3 regions of the Staphylococcus chromogenes genome follow, and region 3 is predicted to be linked to each of the others. Evidence: riboswitches for the same ligand, from Rfam matches in the RefSeq annotation. Region 3 holds a riboswitch; each other region holds the start of a gene.
The links. Region 3 has a riboswitch for S-adenosylmethionine ahead of PYW36_RS08900 (methionine ABC transporter ATP-binding protein). Riboswitches for the same ligand answer to the same signal wherever they lie in the genome.
Positions count from the first base shown of each region.

Region 1: linked by a shared signal. The riboswitch ahead of PYW36_RS00910 (O-acetylhomoserine aminocarboxypropyltransferase/cysteine synthase family protein) and the one ahead of PYW36_RS08900 (methionine ABC transporter ATP-binding protein) in region 3 are both predicted to bind S-adenosylmethionine.
Region 2: linked by a shared signal. The riboswitch ahead of metK (methionine adenosyltransferase) and the one ahead of PYW36_RS08900 (methionine ABC transporter ATP-binding protein) in region 3 are both predicted to bind S-adenosylmethionine.

Region 1 covers NZ_CP118953.1:197,307-204,619, forward strand. The annotation lists gene PYW36_RS00895 (PTS sugar transporter subunit IIB) at 1-111, shown strand, start outside; gene PYW36_RS00900 (PTS ascorbate transporter subunit IIC) at 129-1,475, shown strand; gene PYW36_RS00905 (YSIRK-type signal peptide-containing protein) at 1,585-2,859, opposite strand; SAM riboswitch class I at 3,113-3,210, shown strand; gene PYW36_RS00910 (O-acetylhomoserine aminocarboxypropyltransferase/cysteine synthase family protein) at 3,272-4,549, shown strand; gene PYW36_RS00915 (hypothetical protein) at 4,566-4,718, shown strand; gene PYW36_RS00920 (type 1 glutamine amidotransferase domain-containing protein) at 4,850-5,542, shown strand; gene PYW36_RS00925 (MFS transporter) at 5,821-7,011, shown strand; gene PYW36_RS00930 (alpha/beta hydrolase) at 7,030-7,313, opposite strand, start outside.
Region 2 covers NZ_CP118953.1:951,262-958,574, forward strand. The annotation lists gene pckA (phosphoenolpyruvate carboxykinase (ATP)) at 1-910, opposite strand, end outside; SAM riboswitch class I at 1,124-1,234, shown strand; gene metK (methionine adenosyltransferase) at 1,343-2,542, shown strand; gene PYW36_RS04695 (NERD domain-containing protein) at 2,632-3,540, shown strand; gene PYW36_RS04700 (aldo/keto reductase) at 3,790-4,626, shown strand; gene PYW36_RS04705 (fluoride efflux transporter FluC) at 4,758-5,132, opposite strand; gene crcB (fluoride efflux transporter CrcB) at 5,129-5,494, opposite strand; gene PYW36_RS04715 (hypothetical protein) at 5,512-5,814, opposite strand; gene PYW36_RS04720 (transaldolase) at 5,964-6,674, shown strand; gene PYW36_RS04725 (hypothetical protein) at 6,775-7,227, shown strand; gene PYW36_RS04730 (competence protein ComK) at 7,207-7,313, opposite strand, start outside.
Region 3 covers NZ_CP118953.1:1,828,223-1,835,535, reverse strand. The annotation lists gene PYW36_RS08955 (glycosyltransferase) at 1-200, shown strand, start outside; partial or broken gene PYW36_RS08945 (ISL3 family transposase) at 583-1,880, opposite strand; gene PYW36_RS08940 (organic hydroperoxide resistance protein) at 2,115-2,534, opposite strand; gene aroD (type I 3-dehydroquinate dehydratase) at 2,661-3,404, shown strand; gene PYW36_RS08930 (nitroreductase family protein) at 3,438-3,983, shown strand; gene PYW36_RS08925 (thioredoxin family protein) at 4,070-4,390, opposite strand; gene PYW36_RS08920 (arsenate reductase family protein) at 4,560-4,913, shown strand; gene gcvH (glycine cleavage system protein GcvH) at 4,984-5,364, shown strand; gene PYW36_RS08910 (toprim domain-containing protein) at 5,447-5,842, shown strand; gene PYW36_RS08905 (thioredoxin family protein) at 5,808-6,128, shown strand; SAM riboswitch class I at 6,168-6,274, shown strand; gene PYW36_RS08900 (methionine ABC transporter ATP-binding protein) at 6,365-7,313, shown strand, end outside.

The DNA of each region.
Region 1 (7,313 bases), 650 kb from region 3:
GAAGAAAACGCAGCCCGTTTAGGCGAAGTTTTGATTTTAGATAATATTTTAGATAAGCAAGAATTAGAAGAAAAACTAACGGATAAATTACGTGATTTAGATAAAATTTAAAAACTGGGGGTGTCATCATGAAAAGCATTCTTGATTTTATCGTTGATATTTTAAGCCAACCTGCAATATTAGTGGCGTTCATCGCATTGATTGGACTTTTAGTTCAAAAGAAACCGGCCTCTGTCGTGACGACAGGCACCATTAAGACCATTTTAGGTTTTTTAATATTAAGTGCAGGTGCCGGGGTGGTTGTTCAATCATTGGAACCTTTTGGAAAAATCTTCCAACATGCATTTGGTGTACAAGGGGTAGTTCCAAATAATGAAGCTATTATTTCCATCGCATTAGAGAAGTATGGCACAACCGCAGCACTTATTATGGTATTTGGTATGATTGTTAATATTTTAATTGCGCGCTTTACGAACTTGAAATACATTTTTCTTACTGGACACCATACATTTTATATGGCAGCATTTTTAGCCATAATTTTAACTGTTGGAAAAGTAAGCGGTACGCTAACTATAGTTATTGGAGCGATTATTTTAGGATTAATTATGTCTGTTTTTCCTGCGTTGGCACAGCCAACCATGCGAAAAATTACCGGCAATGATCAAGTAGCGTTAGGTCATTTTGGTACGGTAAGCTATTGGGCGGCAGGAGAAATTGGCAAATTGTTTAAAGGGAAATCAAAATCAACTGAGGAAATTAAGTTTCCTAAAGGGTTGAGCTTTTTGAGAGAAAGTACCATTAGTATTTCAATTACAATGGTTGCATTATATTTGATTGCGAGTTTATTTGCGGGGGTAGGTTTTGTTCATAAAGAGATTAGCCATGATCAAAACTTTATCGTTTTTTCACTGATTCAAGGAGTTACTTTTGCGGCAGGGGTCTTCATTATTTTGACAGGTGTCCGATTGATTTTAGCTGAAATTGTTCCTGCCTTTAAAGGGATTTCTGAAAAACTTGTTCCTAATTCTAAGCCTGCATTGGATTGCCCAATTGTTTTTCCATATGCGCAAAATGCAGTATTAATTGGATTTTTTGTTAGCTTTGTGACAGGTGTAGTAGGTATGTTCATCATGTTTATGCTTGGCGGTGTGGTTATTTTACCAGGTGTCGTTCCACACTTCTTCCTAGGCGCAGCTTCGGGTGTGTTTGGAAATGCACGCGGTGGTATTAAAGGTGCTGTTTTTGGTGCAATGATGAACGGTATTTTAATTACTTTCTTACCTTTATTATTCTTACCTTTCCTTGGAGATTTAGGTCTTGCTTCAACAACATTTTCTGATACAGACTTTTTAGTGGTGGGTATCGTATTTGGTAATATTGTAAAAACACTAGGTGTTATTGGTGTTATTTTAACTATTATTGTTATTGCAGCTTTAGCTATCTTTTTACAAAAACGTTCAAATAAAGCAGTATAAATCAAAGAGATCTTAACAAATTGCGAAAAAAACTTATATAACAAGAAAAAACGGATTGGGAATTCACCCAATCCGTTTTTGTTGCATGTCGAAGGTGTATCGCTTTGAATTACGCTTTACGACGTAAGCCAAAGAAAGCTAATACAGCACCGATGAATGCAACAAGTCCTCCGAATAATGTACCTTGTTCTGTTGAACCAGTTTCAGGTAAAGCTTGTCCTTCTGCTTGACCTTCAGCTTGTGCTGGTGTTGCTTCAACAGATCCTTGAGCAGTTGCTTCGTTTGCTACGTGAGCATCAGCAGCAATTGCTTCTTGACCTACAGCAGTTTCAACTGGTGTAGATGCTGCATCGTAAAGGTTTGTGCCTGCAGCCACTTCTTCAGCATCAGTGTAACCGTCAAAATCAGTATCGACAGTTGCCGCTGGTGTGATAGAGGCATCAGTTGTGCTTGTGCCTTCAGCGATTTCTACGTCATCAGTGTAACCATCGTTGTCCGTATCTAAAGTACCCTCTGGTAATTCATGAGTGACACCTGTACCGTTAAGTGAAATGTCGCCTTCAGGTAATTCGTGTGTTACGCCAGTACCGTTGATTGCGATGTCACCTTCAGGAAGTTCATGAGTAACACCCGTACCGTGGTCATATAAATAACCATCTAAAGAGCCTTTAGGAAGCGCTTCAGCATAAGCAGGTTCACCGTTAATACCGATGTGACCTTCTGGTAGTGGTTCAGCATATGCAGGTTCTCCTGTTGCTGTTACTGTTTCGTTAAGGTTGTTTTCTACCCAAGCAGAGCCTGTTTCAGGACCTTCTGCTAATGTAGGTTCCCAAGCTTGACCATCGACGTTGCCATTAGCATCTACGTAAGCAGAACCGTAGCTTTCCCCTAAGTTGTCATTTGTCCAAGCTTGACCGTCAACGTTGCTTGAAACCGCGTTGTCTGCAACCCAAGCAGAACCCTCAGTATTGCTTTCTACTGCAGAATCCACAGCATTGCTTTCTGCTAATGTAGGTTCCCAAGCTTGACCATCGACGTTGCCATTAGCATCTACGTAAGCAGAACCATAGCTTTCTCCTAAGTTGTCATTTGTCCAAGTTTGACCGTCAACGTTGCTTGAAACCGCGTTGTCTGCAACCCAAGCAGAACCTTCAGCATTGCTTTCTGCTAATGTTGGTTCATAAGCTTGACCTTCAGCGTTGCCGTTAGATTCTACATAAGCTGTGCCGTAACTTTCCCCTAAGTTGTCGTTTGTCCAAGCTTGACCATCAACTTCAGCTGCATCTGCAGAAGCATTTGCGCCAAAGAATAAAGTCGCACCTACTGCGATAGAAGCTGCGCCTACTGTAAACTTGCGAATCCCAAAATGTTGCTTTTTAAACATTCTCTCATCCTCCAAAAAATAAGTAAATTTTTGAGTGGCATAATTAATTAAATGGCACCCTTTACAATTTAAGATTATCACAACTAACATACTATTACCACATTACACAATTTAATTATTTCAAAATTATTAAACGATAATATTTAGTTTTGTATAAATAGGAAATACTAGATATTATTAATCTTATTCAAGAAATCGGAATTCGTATTGACTTCTACATGAGTATGTTATACACTAAGTTTAATTTCATAATTACTTATCTAGATTGGTGGAGGGACAGGCCCTTTGAAACCAGGCAACCTATTCAGTTAGGTGCTAATTCCTGCAGGTGATGAACCTGAGAGATGAGTCTTAATGCGTAAAGTCTATCTTTCAAGGTAGGCTTTTTTTATTTATTTAAGGGGGAGTACTCATGACTCAAGACTATCGATTTGAAACGTTACAATTGCACGCCGGCCAAGAAGTGGACCAAACGACGAATTCACGCGCAGTTCCGATATATCAAACGACATCTTATAACTTCGACGATACGGAACACGCCGCACAATTATTTGGACTCGAAGAACTGGGCAATATTTATACACGTTTAATGAATCCAACAACAGCAGTATTAGAAGCACGTGTCGCAGAGCTAGAAGGGGGCGTAGCAGGCGTCGCTGTTGCGTCAGGTATGGCGGCGATTACATATGCCATCCAATCGGTTGCGCAGTCAGGAGACCATATTTTGGCGTGTGAAACCTTATACGGAGGCACACATACATTATTCACACATACGTTGTCAAAATTTGGCATTGACGTGACGTTCATAGACACACTTGATCCTCAAAATGTCGCAAAGGCGATTCAAGAGAATACGAAAGCTTTATTTATCGAAACCATTGGCAATCCTGAAGGAAATGTTGAAGATATTGAAGCGCTTGTGAAAGTGACAAAAGCCCACGGTATTCCACTCATCGTAGATAATACGTTTGCGACGCCTTACTTACTCCGTCCGATTGCGTATGGGGCGAATATAGTGGTGCATTCTGCGACAAAATTTATTGGTGGACATGGTACATCGATGGGAGGTGTCATTGTTGATGCGGGCAACTTCGATTGGACAAACGGAAAATTCCCAGGACTAAGTGAACCAGATCCGTCCTATCATGGTATCGTTTTTAGCGAGAAATTTGGAGATGCGGCATTAGCCTTTAAAATACGAACAACATTATTACGGGATACGGGGGCGGCACTGTCACCTTTCAATGCATTCCAACTGACACAAGGGTTAGAAACATTATCGCTACGTATGGAACGTCACGTCGAAAATGCTGAAAAAGTGGCCCATTATTTATCCAAACATCCGAAAGTCGCTTGGGTAAAATATGCGGGACTTCCTTCAAGTAGTTATTATGATTTGAAAAACAAATATTTACCTCGAGGGGCAAGTTCAGTATTTACATTTGGGGTTAAAGGCGGTTATGAAGCGGGGAAACAATTTATCGAAGCTTTAGATTTGTTTTCACTACTTGCGAATGTCGGGGATGCCAAGTCACTCGTCATTCATCCCGCATCAACCACACATCAACAATTAACCGAGGACGAACAATTAGCAGCAGGTATTGCGCCAGAAACGATTCGCTTATCCATAGGCTTAGAACATATCGATGATATTATCGATGATTTGGCCAAAGGCTTCGCTGCAATTTAACAAATGGGGGATTATGGTGACGATAACGATAGAAGAACATTTAAAACAATTGATTAATAAAAAAGAAGAATGGCAAACTTATGAACCGATTAACACAGCGGCAGAAATGATGAAAGATCAAAAATTACAAGAATATGAACGCGCAATTCAACGTCTTCAAACGCAATAATGAGGGGTAACGCATGGTGACCCCATCCCAAAATAGAGACGTACACGATAAATATGCAAACAAATGATTCGTAAGCATCCCAAAACTACTTTATAATAGATGAAAATCTTATAAAAAGTGGTGAAGGTGACATGAAAAAGATAATGATTGTCAATACAAGCCATACACATTTTGACGGCACAGATAAAACTACTGGCTTATGGTTAAGTGAACTCGTGCATTTTTACGATGAATTTCAAAATGATGAAAATTTCCAAGTTGACTTGTATAACATTAAAGGTGGGGAAACGCCTTTAGATCCTGTAAGTTTGATTCCAGGCATTTTAGATAAAGTGACAAAACGCTATTATGAAGACGAACGGTTTATGGCGCAATTGAAACTTACGCCAAGTATTGAAACCGCAGATCCCACGGCTTATGACGCGATTTATTTTACGGGTGGTCACGGTGTGATGTATGATTTCCCAGGAAATGAATATATCAATCAAGCCGTCAACACGATTTATGACAACGGCGGTATCGTTTCCTCCGTGTGTCATGGGGCGGCAGCATTATTAGAAGTAAAACGTCCGAACCACCGATTTTTCATTGATGGCAAGCGATTAACTGGGTTTTCCAATGCGGAAGAAGTCTTAGCCAATCGTAAAAGTATTGTGCCATTCGAGTTAGAATCTGAATTGAAAGTAAAAGGCGCGAAATATGAAAAATCAAAAGTGCCGATGAAAGGATTTATCCAAACAGATGATTCGTTAATTACAGGCCAAAATCCTGCTTCTGCGAAAAAAGTGGCTGAAGCGGTCAAAGCGGCATTAGCTTCAAAATAAATTTCGAGGATTCCTCGGGAAAACTGTCTACAAATTATTGATTTTGTAGACAGTTTTTTAATGCCCACGTTTTCTCTAGTAGGAGTTTCACTCGACCCATGATTGTTCTTCAATAGAGGCGCGATGAAAAGAAGAAACCTACACGTGTTGAGATTGACGAAGAGGATTTGTTGTGAAAAATATAGAAAGGTTTTTGAATAGCATTCCCGTGAGGGTTTATGTGAAAATAGAATAGCATTAATTCATCATTGGAATGATATTTTGAGAGGTGAGCATATATGAATCGGGTCCATTATCAATGGATTACCTTCGTATTATTTTTTACGGGGTTACTCGTCATGTTTAGCTTATATAGCACGATTACTACAGGTACTTTCATCGCACAAGATTTGTCAGTTCCTGTTTTTCAAGCGCCGTATGCGAGTATGGCATTTTCATTTGCGTTTGCCTTCGGATGTCTCGTTTATGGATTGTTATCAGACAAATTGGGGCGTAAACGTGTCATGATTTATGGCTTAATCGCACATACGATATTTACAGTCATTTCAGTATTTTCGACGACGTTTACCATGTTTGTCGTGCTTCGTGCTTGCCAAGGCTTGGCGGCTGCAGCTTATGCACCCATCATTATTGCGTACATTTCAGACGTATTCCCAGCTCAAAAACGTGTCACAGCAACGAGCTTTGTGACAATGGGCTTTTTATTTGCGGGAATATTTGGCCAAGTAGTGAGTGAAATGATTGCGAACGTTTATTCATGGCGCATGGTGTTTTTAATATTAGGCAATGCGTATGCGCTGCTCACAATCATCAATATTTGGTTGTTGCCGAATACGCCCCTACAATCGACCTCCGTGCAATTTAAAGATTTTGGGCGTAGTGTCGTCTCGGTTTTTCGAAAGCCAACCCTTCTCCTGTGCTATATTATCGCATTTTTCTTATTGATGACGTTTATTAATGTGTATGTCGTACTCGGAGAAAGTCTTTTAGGAAAAAACAGCCAGGGCATGCAAACAATTGCTGCGGTCAGCAAATTTTTCGGCGTCGGGGGCATTTTAGTTTCCTTAACCGCAGGCAAATTGTCCGAACATTATTCTGTATCGAAAGTTCTCACGGGGGCGCTTGGACTTACCGTTTTGGCCATCGTACTTATGGCGGTCAATACGAGTCTCCTCGGCGCAATTTTGCTGAGTGTGCTCTTCGGTTTAGGCATTGGTTTGGCACTGCCGACCCTGATTTCTAAAGTCGTGCAATCTGTCGATGTGAACAAAGGATTTTATACGACATTGAATACGTTTGTTATTTTCTTTGGAACAGCGGTAGCACCGGTGACTTTAGGCTGGGTTCAGCAACAGCCTTCATGGTCTATGCAATTTTTAATGCTTGCGGGTCTTATCAGTATCGCATTCATTGCGTCAATCATAATATTAATCAGAGATCGACAAAAAAAGGGTCCGCCTGTGTCATAAAGACAGGCGGATCCTTTTTTATGCTAAATGTTGTTTGAGAAAACGGATTAGGGCGTCAAAGTTGATTTTGGATTCATATAAAGACATATCAAATTGATACTCGTGCTGAAGTGGACTTTCGTGAAATGTGCCTTCAACAGGGACACCATTGCGTTCCATCGTCTCAATAAATTGGAGTGCTTGATCTTCAAAAGAACGATGCTTGGCGTCCGTCAAATAACTTGGAGGAAATTGTGCGTTCATATTAAGGGTCACACTGGCCTCCATCGTTTTCGGGCTGACACGCCAATGTCTGTCATCAA
Region 2 (7,313 bases), 880 kb from region 3:
AACCATGCGCATCGACAACACAGTTTTCTAAAACAGTACCGTAACGAATGGCATTAAAAATTTGTGGTTCTTTTTCTTCTGAAAGATGAATTGCTTTTGCGTAACAACCGCCTTCAATGTTGAAAACACCATTTTCATTCCAACCGTGTTCATCATCACCGATTAATTTACGATTAGGGTCAGCTGATAATGTGGTTTTCCCTGTACCAGATAAACCGAAGAATAGGGCGACATCCCCTTTATGGCCTACATTAGCAGAGCAATGCATACTCATAATATCCTGTTCAGGTAATAAGTAGTTCATGACAGAGAAGATTGATTTCTTCATTTCGCCTGCATACTCAGTGCCACCAATTAAAACAGTTTTGTGCTTAAATGAAATAATTACGAATGTTTCAGAACGTGTGCCATCTTTTTCTGGGTTGGCTTTAAAAGTAGGTGCTGAAATGATTGTGAAGTCTGCTTTTATCTTAGAGGCTTCTTCTTTTGAGCTAGGCTTAATAAATAAGTTTTGTGCAAATAGATTATGCCAAGCAAATTCGTTCACAACAGTAAGGTCAAGTTGGGAATCTTTATCGCTCCCTGCATAGCCATTGAAAACAAAAACTTCTTCTTTTTGATCTAAATATTCGATAACCTGATAGTATAAGTTTAAAAACTTTTCTTCAGAGATAGGTTGGTTAATTGGACCCCAATCAATATCATCTTTCACTTGAGGGTTATCTACAATATATTTATCTTTAGGAGAACGACCCGTATACTCTCCAGTTTTAGCATTAATAGCGCCAAGTTCAGTCAATTCAGCTTCTTCTCGTTTTAAAATTTTATTGTAGAGTTCTGTCGTTGTTAATTGAAAGTGAGATGAAGGCTTGTGAATTAAAGCATCAATTGCTTGTGTGTCAAATGACATGAATAATCCCTCCAATAGTTATTTCGGTAATGTAAGCCTTTACAATTCAAGAGTATAACACATTGATTTCATTATCCCTACCAAATTTAGGTAATTTATTAAGAAAAATAGAAAAATAAATAGATTGAGATATCGCTGATATATTTGAGTAACATAAGCTGTGGTGGAATTGACACTAAACATAAATTTATGTAATATAGTGCTTAACGGATTCTCTTATCCTGAGTGGTGGAGGGACATGGACCCAATGAAACCCAGCAACCTCTTCTTAATGAAGAAAGGTGCCAAACCGTTTGCGGACAAATATTGTCTGAACGATAAGAGCGAATGGACGTTTAGAGCCTTCTCTCTATTTTATAGTGTGAAGGCTCTTTTTTGTTGGCTCAGTTAGAGAGAGAACTTCGTAATTATTAAAAATCAAAGGAGCTTATTATGACGTACAATAGACGATTATTTACATCAGAGTCGGTCACAGAAGGCCACCCCGATAAAATTGCAGATCAAATTTCTGATGCAATTTTAGATGAAATTTTAAAAGGTGATCAAAATGCCCGAGTAGCTTGTGAAACTACTGTAACGACAGGTATGGCTTTAATAGCTGGAGAAATTTCAACTTCAACTTATGTTGATATTCCTAAAGTTGTGAGAGAAACAGTGAAGCAAATCGGTTATACACGAGCAAAATATGGCTACGACTACAAAACGATGTCCGTATTAACTGCAATTGATGAACAATCTCCTGATATTGCACAAGGCGTAGACCGCGCGTTAGAATATCGTGATAATGAAAGTGATGAAGCATTAAATATTGGTGCGGGAGACCAAGGTTTAATGTTTGGCTACGCTACTGATGAAACAGATACGTATATGCCGTTGCCAATTGATTTATCACACAAATTATCAAAACGCTTAACAGAAGTGCGTAAAAACGGCACATTAGAATATTTAAGACCAGATGGAAAAGTACAAGTAACGGTAGAATATGATTCGAATAACCAACCTCAACGCATTGATACCATCGTCATTTCAACACAACATCACGAAGAAGTCGAATTAGAAAAAATACAAGAAGACCTTAAAGAACATGTGATATATCAAACAGTTCCAAAAGAATTAATAGATGAAGAGACAAAGTTCTTTATTAATCCAACTGGTCGATTTGTGATCGGGGGACCTCAAGGTGATGCAGGTCTCACTGGACGCAAAATAATCGTAGATACGTATGGCGGCTATGCCCGTCATGGAGGAGGTGCTTTCTCAGGAAAGGATCCAACAAAAGTTGACCGCTCAGCCGCTTATGCCGCTCGCTATGTTGCGAAAAATATTGTGGCTGCAGGTTTGGCTAAAAAGTGTGAAGTTCAAATCGCTTATGCTATTGGAGTTGCGCAACCAGTCTCCATATCAATAGATTCTTTTGGCACAGGCAAAGTTTCAGAAGATATTCTTATTGAGGCAGTTCGACAAAACTTTGATTTAAGACCTGCAGGTATTATTAAAATGCTAGATTTACAACGTCCTATCTATAAACAAACCGCAGCTTATGGTCATTTTGGACGAAATGATATTGACGTACCTTGGGAAAAAACAGACAAAACAGAGATTTTAAAAGAAGCGGTCGCTTCAGAGAAATAATGTTTTTTCTATAAAGACTCGCGATTTGATGTGCTTTTTTATATAATGTATATATTAAAGTAAATGTAGAAAAAGGTAGGTAATTGTTAATGTCTCAATTAGATCCAATTCAGATTGGGTTGATCGCTGTGAGTGTACTAGCACTTTTATTTTTAGTTTTATTTTTGTTTGCCTTGCGTAGCAAAAAAAAGGCTAAAGAAACGTACGCGAATCAGTATCAATCCAGAGAAACAAAATTAAACAATGAGCATAAAGAAGCGTTAGAAAAGGCGCGCATCGAAAAGAAAAAATCAGATACGCGTCATAAAGAGGAATATGACACGATGGTTTCCTCAAAAAACCGTGAAATTGATGCTTTAAAATTATTTTCTAAAAATGATAGTGAGTACATTACAGATATGAGATTGCTAGGCATACGTGAGCGATTGGTAAAAGAAAAGCGAATTCGTCCTGAAGATATGCATATCATGGCTAATATCTTTATGCCTACAAATGATTTGGAAGAGATTACGCGCATTAGTCACCTTGTACTTACAAGAACAGGTTTATATATTATTGATTCAGAATTACTAAAAGGTCATGTTTATCAAGGTGTGAGTCAAAACCAATTTAGAGAAAATCCAATGATGGAACATGTTTTCAAAACATTACATTTAGATGGTCAAACGCCACAAACCATCGTGCTTGATCAAAAAGAAGATCAACAAAAACTTACGGTTATTGATTACACAAAGCATCTTGATTCAGTAGAAAAACTAGCAACGACGTTACAACAAAAACTTAACCTTAAATATGCACCGACCCCTATCTTATACTTTAATCCAAGACATGAAGGGGATATTACGATTTCTAATTATGCCCCACAAAGTGGAACAAAGGTGTTAGTAGGGCCTGCGCAACTTGACGAATTTTTTAACAAATTTGTTTTCCATGGTAGAATTCAATATGATGTGAATGATCTTCAAGCGATTATGGATGAAATTGAAGCGTTCAATTAATTGTATATCAATTATTTTAGAGAAAGTGGATTTCACGCCTAAGGGTGGGGTCCACTTTTTTTGATTTTGGAGCATGTAAGTAAACATGTCATCATTTATTCATTCGGTTTCATTAATGTAACGAGCGAAAGGAGAAGATGTTAATCATTGTGTTTTTATATGGATAATTTGTAGCGTAAAAACATATTATTTTACGATGAAGATTCCACTCGGGTATGATTAAAGTGAACAAGAAAGGATGAGTGCGATATGCAATACGTTAAATTTTATAATGATCATCAAATGCCTCAAGTAGGTCTAGGTGTTTTTAGAGTGAAAAATGATGATACAGCAAAAGAAGCGGTCAAACATGCTATTTTAAATGGTTATAGAAGCATTGATACGGCAATGATTTATGAAAATGAAGAAAAAGTTGGTGAAGGTATTAGAGAAGCTTTAGAAGCCTCTCAACTTAAAAGAGAAGATTTATTTATAACATCTAAGTTATGGATGAGTGATTATGGACGAGAAAATGTGGCAGAAGCTTATGAAACATCTCTGAAAAAACTTGGACTTGACTACTTAGATTTATATTTAGTACATTGGCCAGGCCAAGATGAAGATGTGATGATTGACACTTGGAAAGGTATGGAGGCATTATATAAAGAAGGAAAAGTTAAAAACGTAGGTGTTAGCAATTTTAATATTGAGCATTTAGAACGATTACTTGCTGAGACTTCAATCAAACCTGTTATTAACCAAGTGGAGTTTCATCCATATTTAACACAAACAAAACTAAGAGCGTATCTCGAAGCGCAACACATTAAAATGGAATCCTGGTCTCCATTAATGAACGCCCAAATTTTAGATGATAACACAGTTCAAGAGGTTGCTAATGAAGTGAAGCGCACACCGGCACAAGTGATTATCCGTTGGAACATTCAACATGGTGTTGTAACCATTCCAAAATCAGTGACGCCAAACCGTATAGATGAAAATTTAAATGTATTTGACTTTGAATTAAGCGAAGCACAAATGACACGCTTAGATCAATTAAATGAAGATCGTCGTATTGGACCTGATCCACTTACATTCAATGGTCAATAAATCTATTTAGAACAAAAAAGTTAAAAAGAATCTCAGCATGTTTTCTATTACGTGAAAAACGCATGTTGAGATTCTTCTTTATAAAATACTATCATAAATTATTTAGACATTATTTCATTAAAATACCTATTTTAATGAAATGAGTCAAATAAAACGAACGAGCACTGATAACCAATAAAAATAGCGATAAAACAACCTAAATATTGTATGACAAATAGCAAAATGAATGATTGCCAATGTCGATGTTGAATCATTTTAATAAGATCTAATTGTAAGGTTGAAAATGTGGTGAATCCTCCTAATATGCCTACAAAAACGAAAAAATATAATGCGTGGTGCTCTGTGAATAAAGGCGTCAAAAAGCCAAACATAAAGCAACCACTTATATTAATGATAAATGTAGATAATGGAAAGGAGTAGCGTCCTTGTGGAGGAATGAGTTCAGTGAGAAAAGCTCTTAAAGTGGCGCCAATGCCCCCGCCAATTAAAATAGCAATGAGTGTCATGATAAATCCGCTCCCAATTTATAACCGAAGCCACAACTAATTAATCCCATGCCACTACTGACTATAAAGTAAAACAAGCCTTCGAACCATGCCTCATTTTGAACAATTGAATAGAGTTCAAATTGAAAAGTTGAGAATGTCGTTAAGGCTCCTAAAACCCCGGTTGTAACCGCTTTTTTTAACTGAGGATATCTTTTAAAAAGATGGAGTGCATATGTGCTTATAAGCCCCATAAAAAAAGCTCCGATAATATTGGCGAAAAAAGTGCCAACCGGTAGCTCATACCAAAAGGGGATTAAGGAACAAAAGTAACGCAGCAAAGCACCCAAAGCTCCACCTAAAAAAATAAAAAAGTACTGCATATTTCCACCACTTTCGCTTAGAAAATACCAAATGTAAATAGCGATGTAATGATATGGAAAATAATCACAATTAATAAGAACCAAGGTAGGAGTTTAGAAGCTTTATGTATCCAACTCTTTGATTTAGGCAAATACTTAATAGACTTATCTGCAAAAATAATAGCAAGGATTAAAATGAGCGCATTAACAAAAATGCTAAATATAATGATTTTCACTACGGATTGAAAGTGTAAGTTTAATAAAGGATTCATGGAGTTTAAATATAAGCTAATAAGTGTTAGCAATAAAGCTAAATAAAAGTATTTTTTGGATTTTGACATATGAATGCCTCCTTATCGTTACATATCATATCATATTTTATTTCATTAAAGAAATGGATACTTTTGATAATTTGTAAGCGTAAATATAGCGTTAAGACTATAAAAAATGATATAACTTAAATATCTAATCTTACTTCTAGGAGGGCATTATGAATAATTTAAAAGTGCAAGTATTTGCAGATGGTGCAGATATTAACCAAATGAAACAAGCATATCAAAATAAAGAAGTTGACGGTTTTACAACGAATCCGAGTTTAATGGCTAAAGCAGGTGTCAAAGATTACAAACAATTTGCTAAAGAAGTTGTAGAAGCTATTCCGGATGCTTCAATTTCTTTTGAAGTTTTCGGAGATGATATGGAAACAATGGAAAAAGAAGCTGAAATCATCCAACAATTTGGTGAAAATATTTTTGTGAAAATACCTATTGTAAATACAAAAGGTGAAACAATGTTACCTTTAATTAAAAAGTTGTCTGCAAAAGGTGTGAAATTAAACGTCACAGCTGTTTATACGATCGAACAAGTTAAAGACATTACAGAAGCAGTGACTGAAGGCGTAGAAACTTATGTATCTGTATTTGCAGGGCGTATTGCAGATACTGGTGTAGATCCTTTACCGCTTATGAAAGAGGCAGTAGAAGTCACTCATAGTAAAAAAGGTGTGCAATTGCTATGGGCAAGTTGTCGTGAATTATTCAATGTCGTACAAGCAGACGAAATTGGTGCAGATATTATTACTTGTCCAAGTGATGTCGTTAAAAAAGTCCCCAACATCGGCCGTGATATAAATGAACTTTCAGTCGATACAGTTAAAGGATTTTCTAAAGACATTCAAAGTTCAGGTTTAAGTATTTTATAATCGAGTCAATGTAAAAAAAGAAGACTCAAACACTTCGGATTTTTCCGAAGGTTTGAGTCTATTCTTTTATCTTATTTCATAACCCATAAGGAGTAATTCAATGATTAAAAGTTCAAGAGAAAAGACAATTACAAAACAACTATGGTATTTAAATAAAAAAGAGAAAACACGTTTGGCTCAAACACTCAGACACTATGATGAAAGCGAGTTTATCCAAAATTACAAAACAAACAATCAATTTGTCGTCTCTTTTTTAAAGCAAAAAGTATTTAATTCCAAAGAAAAATCTCAAATGCATTTATTAGGCGCTTTGATAGGTTTATTCGTTGCCAATGTGATATTATTAGGCTTTTTCATTTTAGGCCTATTATTAACTTTAACTTCAGTAAAGCATCTAATAGATCCTACATCTTCATTGAATGGGGCGTACGTGAGTATAATTATGATTACGAGTATTTTTGCTACACTCCTCACATTATTATTAATGAAACCTGTGAATGCATTTTTTACAAAACGATTAATTGATTATAAATTAAATCGAATGCATAAGTAGCTGACTTAATAGCATACATTCTTTCCATTTTTTAGCACAGAAGGTTATTGGGGCATTGACAGTAATCTGATGATAATTTGAAAAAA
Region 3 (7,313 bases):
TAGCTTCAAATATACCTGCGAACAGGTATGTCTTAAATAACGGAGAATATGGCATGCTTGTTGATAATGATATAGAAAATGTAACCGAAGGAATACTGAAATTTATAGATCGACAAACACCGGAATACCAAAAGTTTGACCCAAATGCGCACAATGATACAGCTATGAAAGAGTTTTATAAATTGTTAAAAACAAATTAAACCTTGGTTTGATTGAGAGTTATCTATAGAAATTTGAAGTCCTATAAAAACAAATGGGGGTTTTTATCTTATGAAAAAGGTCGCTTTTATATTATTACTTATATTAGGGTACTATGCTATTGATAAATATAGCAAATACACTCAACAGTTATTGGATATTGAAATAGAATTCAACGAAAAGGACGAAAATAATCTAGATTTAAATCAACTGTATCAAGATTACGATGTAAAAATAGATAGAGCAATAAACTATCTTTACTTCTAAAAATATTATATATTCTTATTATCCGTTTATTAATAAGTTGAAAATACTTGACTAATCGTAGGAGGAGGGCTGGGATAACGGCTCTTTGTCAACGCCGGTTGGTGAAGATTAAACGTGCTAAGTGGCAAGTTTTTGTTGCTTAGTACGTTTTTTATATTCACTCACATATAACCTCGAAATGATTAATATCCTATTTCTAAAGTTATTAAAATTTCTATAACCATAAGCGACACGCTTGATAAGTTTAATTTTGTTGTTAATCCCTTCAATTGGACCGTTGGTCAAATGAGGATTTTGAACCGTATTTGCAATATAAGGTAAATAATTAATTAATGTGCTAATGACACGTTTAAGGCCTTTTGAAATACCCAAGTTCTTCGAACGATGTAACACGTGTTGTAGTTGTTTAATGTTATTAGATTTTAGCGCTTCAAAATATGATGTCCGACTTCATAAGTTAACTTGAGTACTTCGTCGAATGCTAATAAGAACTGCACTAAGCTATATTGACTATGCCAGGTATCAAAAAGTCTGAACGCGTGATAATGTACACTGTCTAAATCCATGGGTGACTTTAACAATAGCTTCCAATGCCGTTTTAATTTATTATACTTGGTCTTATCTTGAGTCCTAAAATTATTCATGGTTTTAACTCGGCAGCGATTAATTTCACGATTAACGGATTGAACGATATGAAAACGGTCTAAGATAATTTCAGCTTGAGGAAACAGTGATTGAATTAGCGACACGTAAGGAGGATACATATCAATAGAGACGCTTTTAACTTTTTTACGTTCCTTTCTAGAGAATCTTAAAAAGTATTCTTCCAACTTAAACTTGCGTCGATCAGGTAAGATGTCAATAATGTCATGAGTAAGACTATCGCAGTACATAAAGCTCATAGAGCTGTCAACATCATTGGTTGATTTAAATTCATCAAAAGACATATGTTGAGGTAATACATCACTCGGTTGTGTTTTTACTGTTTCACCTAGTCTTTTCAAATAACGATGAACTGTTGAAGGTGAAATTGAAATACTATGTGCTATATCTTTTTCAGATACAACACTGGAGAGCTTTTGGCTGACCATGAGTTTTACATCATTAGAAATTGTACAACGAGGATTAATATATGGCGTTGTCGCTGTAAAGGTTTGACCACAGGCCTTACAATAGAAGCGTTGCTTTTTCAAGATTACAAAAGTGGGTCTTTCAAGAATAAGGCCCATATAAACTCGAGTACTACGGAAGCCATTTTTAATAACTATATGTTGCTCATTCTTGATGTCACAACACTCACAACCTTTAGGTTGATACGTTAAAGTTCCTTTATAGAATAATGACTGAACGTTTTTAAAGCTTTTAATACCTAAGCATTGAGTGATTTTTAAGTTTGGGACTTTCATTCCGATCATTTCTGATATATCATTAAATACAGGCACGAATATCTCTCCTTAATTTGTTTGTTTAGCCACTTTCAATTATAGAGATATTTGTGCTATTTATGTATTTAAAACCAAAATAACGGCTAGTGAACAACTCACCAACCGTTAAAAGTATAGAACCTAAAATTCTTCACTGCCAATCTTAGTATGTTTTTTCTTAGAAGCTAAAACCTTATGTCCTAGCCCCGTAATCTTATATCTCAATTATGAAATGACTTCTACTTTTAAATTCACATCAATATTGCCTCTTGTTGCTTTAGAATAAGGACAAAATTCATGTGCTTCTTTGAGGTTTTGCTCAGCTTCCTCTTGCGTCATATTTTTAACTTTTCCTAAAATATCGACTTCTAATTTTGGACTTTCTACATCAGGATCATCAACGAGTCTGACAGTTAAGTCGACAACGGGTTCTGCATTTCTATGTCCATTGCGTTTTAATATTAAGTCAAAAGCACCATTAAAACAAGAAGCGTAACCTGCAGCAAAGAGTTGTTCAGGATTAGTTGCTTGACCATCCGCTTTATCTGGAGGTGTTATTTTTAAATCTAACGTTTGATCATCAGTGTTTACATGACCATTTCTTCCACCAGTATTTGTCGCAGTTGTTTCATAAATTGTTGACATTGCAATTCCTCCTTTATGATACATTACATTGTTTACCCAGTTCATTATTTCTCAATCATCCCTTTAAAATTTAAAAGAGATACGCTATATTTAGCGTAATTGAAATCAAAAAAGTAGGTGGAGTTTATGAAAACCCGAATCGTAGGAAGTCTCATGCCAAATGATGTCACGTTAACTTTATCTGAAGTTGAAAATGTCATAAATCAACAAGATTTCTTCGATATTTTAGAAATCAGAATTGACGCAATTAAAGATCTTACTATAGAAACAATAGAAAAAATGATTGAACAATTGCTACAAAAAGGATTCCGAAAAGAAGTGCTCATCACTTTTCGAACGGAGTCGCAAGGTGGGGCACATTCTATTGAAGAGGCGGCTTATCAAAATTTATTACAATCCATTGCTGGTATAAAGCATGTTGATTATATAGATGTGGAATGGGAACAAGAAACGTCACGTTCAGAATTAGTACAATCCATTCAATCCCAAGGCGTAGAGGTCATTATTTCGTATCATAATTTTCAAGAAACGCCTAAAATAGAAGTTTTAAAGAAAACATACTATCACATGTCTCAATGGGGAGGCACACATTTGAAAATTGCTGTTATGCCTCAGTCGAAACAAGATGTGTTAACACTATTACAAGCGGTCTCTGAAGCGAGTGAAGCTTTATCGCATTGGGTCACAGGCATTTCTATGTCAAGTTTAGGGGTGATTTCTAGAACAGCACAGGCTACTTTTGGAGGAGCTTTGACATATGGGTCACTAAGTGAAAGTGTAGCGCCAGGGCAATTAGATGTTAAAACGCTCAAAAATGTGATGGCATTGTATCAGCCATTTGAAAATCACACCCACCTCCCTTATAATTGATAATGGTTATCAATGAAAAAGGGGAAGATGAGGATGGAACTTCAACACGCAATTAAATATCGGAGAAGTATTAAAAAATTTGATAGAGATATGCATATCGATGAAGACGCGGTAAGAGAAGCTGTTGTTGAAGCGGCAAATGCGCCAAATCATGGTATGCGCGAGCCATGGCGTGTCGTGTATGTTCCTAAACATAAATTAGGAGAGATGAGTAAAGAAGTAACACGCTATGCCTTTCCAAGGGAACCTGAAAAACAAAAGAGTCATTATGATGCAGTCACGAATTTAGGAGGTTTTCTTGCGATTATTATGACGTGCGATGCAAGACAACGTGAAGAAAATGAAAATTACTTAGCGGTTGGGGCATATGCACAAAATTTATTATTGCTATTATATGAGAAAGGTATTGGGACATGTTGGAAAACCCCAACATATATTTTTAATCCTAAAGTGAGAAACGTATTTGGCGTACTTCCAGACGAAAGATTGATTGGTTTTGTTTATTTAACCGATCTTGAAGATAATTCAGGAAAAGAAGCTAGACGTAAAAATAGAGGCGTTTATACAGAATATATTTAAGAGATTAAAACAGCCATCAAAATTTATCTGAGGGTAAATTTTGATGGCTTTCTATTTTCAGGTGGACATATATCCACCTCTTATTATTAACCTAAACTTTCAGCTAAAAACGATTCTACTTGTTCTGGAGATTTTGCATTTGCTGAATGTAAATGATGTAATTTTTCGCCGTTTTTAAAAATGAGAATACTTGGGATACCCATAACTTCATTTTCTACAGCGGCTTCTTCGACTTCATCACGGTTGACAACGTACCAATCATATTGATTGTATTTTTCAACAATAGGATCTATCCACATATCCATCGCCTTACAATCTGGGCACCAACCCGCTTCGAATTTAACAATGACAGTTTGATCTCCGTTAATAATCTTTTTGAATGTTTCCATGTCTTGAATTTTTTGCATGTGTAGTTCCTCCGTTACTCTTATTTATAGAGTTCATTATAGCGGATTTCATAAAATGCGTCATACTTTCCGTCTGTCAAAATAACAAAAAAATAATACTAGTATAAAAATTAGTCTAATTTAACAAATTTTGTTATATTTGATGTAAGTCAAGCAAGGAGGTAATGAAATGATTAAGTTTTATCAGTATCAGAACTGTACTACATGTAAAAAAGCCTCTAAATTTTTAACGGAGCATGGTGTGAGTTTTGAACCGATTGACATTGTTCAATTAACGCCTACAAAAGAAGAATTTAGAGATATCGTGGATCGCACAGGAATCGAAATTAAAAAATTGTTCAATACTCACGGTGCAAAATACCGTGAACTTAATCTCAAAGATAAATTGAGCACATTATCTGACGAAGAAAAATTAGAACTTTTAGCTTCAGATGGGATGTTGGTCAAAAGACCTTTAGCGATATTAGGCGATAAAATCACAGTTGGATTTAATGAACAAACTTATCGTGAAACATGGTTATGATAAAAATAGTTGATTGATAATAAGCAATGTGTCATGATTATCTTGTAAACAATTATAGGAGGGGATTCAAGTGGCAGTGCCAAGTGAATTAAAATATTCAAAAGAACATGAATGGGTAAAAGTTGAAGGAAATATTGCAACAATCGGTATTACTGACTTCGCTCAAAATGAGTTAGGGGATATCGTATTCGTTGAACTTCCAGAAGTAGATGACGAAGTTTCAGAAGGTGAAACTTTCGGTAGCGTTGAGTCTGTTAAAACAGTTTCAGAATTATACTCACCTGTGTCTGGTAAAATTACTGAAATTAACGAAGATCTTGAAGATGAACCAGAAGCAGTTAATGAATCACCATACGAAAAAGCATGGATGGTTAAAGTTGAGTTAAGTGATGAAAGTGAAATTGACGCTTTAATGGATGCAAACGGCTATCAAGAAATGATCGGCGAATAATAGATACGAAACTCCTAGATAATCTTTGGACTATCTTGGAGTTTTTTTGTACTGAATAATATCTTTTTAGAAGGTGAAAACCATGGCGATGATTAGCAAAGTCATTATTGTGGAAGGTAAATCTGATAAAAAAAGAGTTAAAGAGGTGTTATTAGAACCTGTCGAAATAATTTGTACACATGGGACGATGGGGATTGAAAAGTTAGATAATATGATTGAATCCTTATATGGAAAACAAGTCTATATCCTCACAGATGCCGACACAGAAGGAAGAAAAATCCGTAAATGGTTTCACAAATATTTAAGTGAGAGCAATGATATTTTCATTGATTCAACTTATAGTGAAGTGGCACGATGCCCACGAGATTACCTCTCAAATGTACTCGGACGTCACGGTTTTGACGTAAAAAAAGATTTCTATGTAAAAGGAAAGTATTCTTATCATGAATGTTTCAGAGCAATCGAACAATATATCTAAAAAAGATAAACAAGAACATCCGATTCATTTAATTTTCGGATATACGCCTATGTGCGGAACGTGTAAGATATCAGAACGCATGTTAGATATTGCAAACGAAGTAACACATCTCCCTTTGGAAAAGCGAGATTTGAACTTTTATCCTGAATTTAGCAAAGAATTTGAGATCCAATCTGTGCCCATATTGTTAATTATGAAAGGTGAACAAGAATTGGAACGAATTTATGCTTTTCAATCGGTCACATTTTTATTGGAAAGAATAAAAAAAGCCATTGACGAAAATTGAGGATAATGGTAAGATTTAAACAATTCAATATTCAGAAAACTCTTATCCGGAGTGGTGGAGGGATGTGCCCTATGAAGCCCGGCAACCGTCTATATTTAGAAATGGTGCCAATTCACATAAAGTATTTATACTTTTGAAGATGAGAGAAATGCATCGGTATCTTTGCTTTCTCTTATTTTGTAAGAGAAAGCTTTTTTTTCTGATCGTTGGAATGGCAACACATAAGGGGGAACACTATGATTGAGCTTAAAAACATCGTCAAACAGTATAAGAGCAAATCTAAATCAGTAACGGCTGTTGACCATGTCGATTTAAATATTAGTGCTGGAACTATTTTTGGCATTATTGGTTTTTCTGGTGCAGGTAAGAGTACTTTAGTCCGTTTGTTTAATTATCTAGAAACACCAACATCAGGTGATGTCATTATTGGTGGTGAAAATATCGGCCAATTAAGCAAACAAGCTTTAAGACATAAAAGACAAAAAGTAAGTATGATTTTCCAGCATTTTAATTTATTGTGGTCACGTACGGTATTAGATAATATTTTATTTCCACTAGAAATAGCGGGCGTACCTAAAAAAGAGGCAAAACAAAAGGCGATTGAATTAATTGAACGTGTCGGTTTAAAAGGCCGCGAAAAAGCCTATCCTTCTGAACTATCTGGAGGACAAAAACAACGGGTAGGTATCGCACGAGCGTTAGCTAATGATCCAGAGGTATTGTTATGTGATGAGGCGACAAGTGCCCTTGACCCTCAAACGACAGATGAAATTCTAGATTTATTATTACAACTAAAAAAAGAACAAAAGTTAACAATCGTGATTATCACCCATGAAATGCATGTGATTCGACGTATATGTGATGAAGTGGCAGTCATGGAAAATGGGCGTGTCATCGAACAAGGTAAAGTTTCAGAAGTTTTTGAAAATCCAAAACATTCGGTAACTAAGCGGTTTGTGCAAGAAGATTTGAAACCTGAAGCTGAATACGAAGATATTTCTGGACTCGTTGAACTCGAACCTTTTGACAGATTAGTCAGACTTAACTTTTCAGGTAAAACGACGACGCAACCTATTATTTCTTACCTCGCAAAAGAACATCAAATTGACGTCAATATATTAGAAGCGAACATCAAACATTCTAAGTCTGGAACGATTGGTTTTATTGTAATTCATATTCCTCATC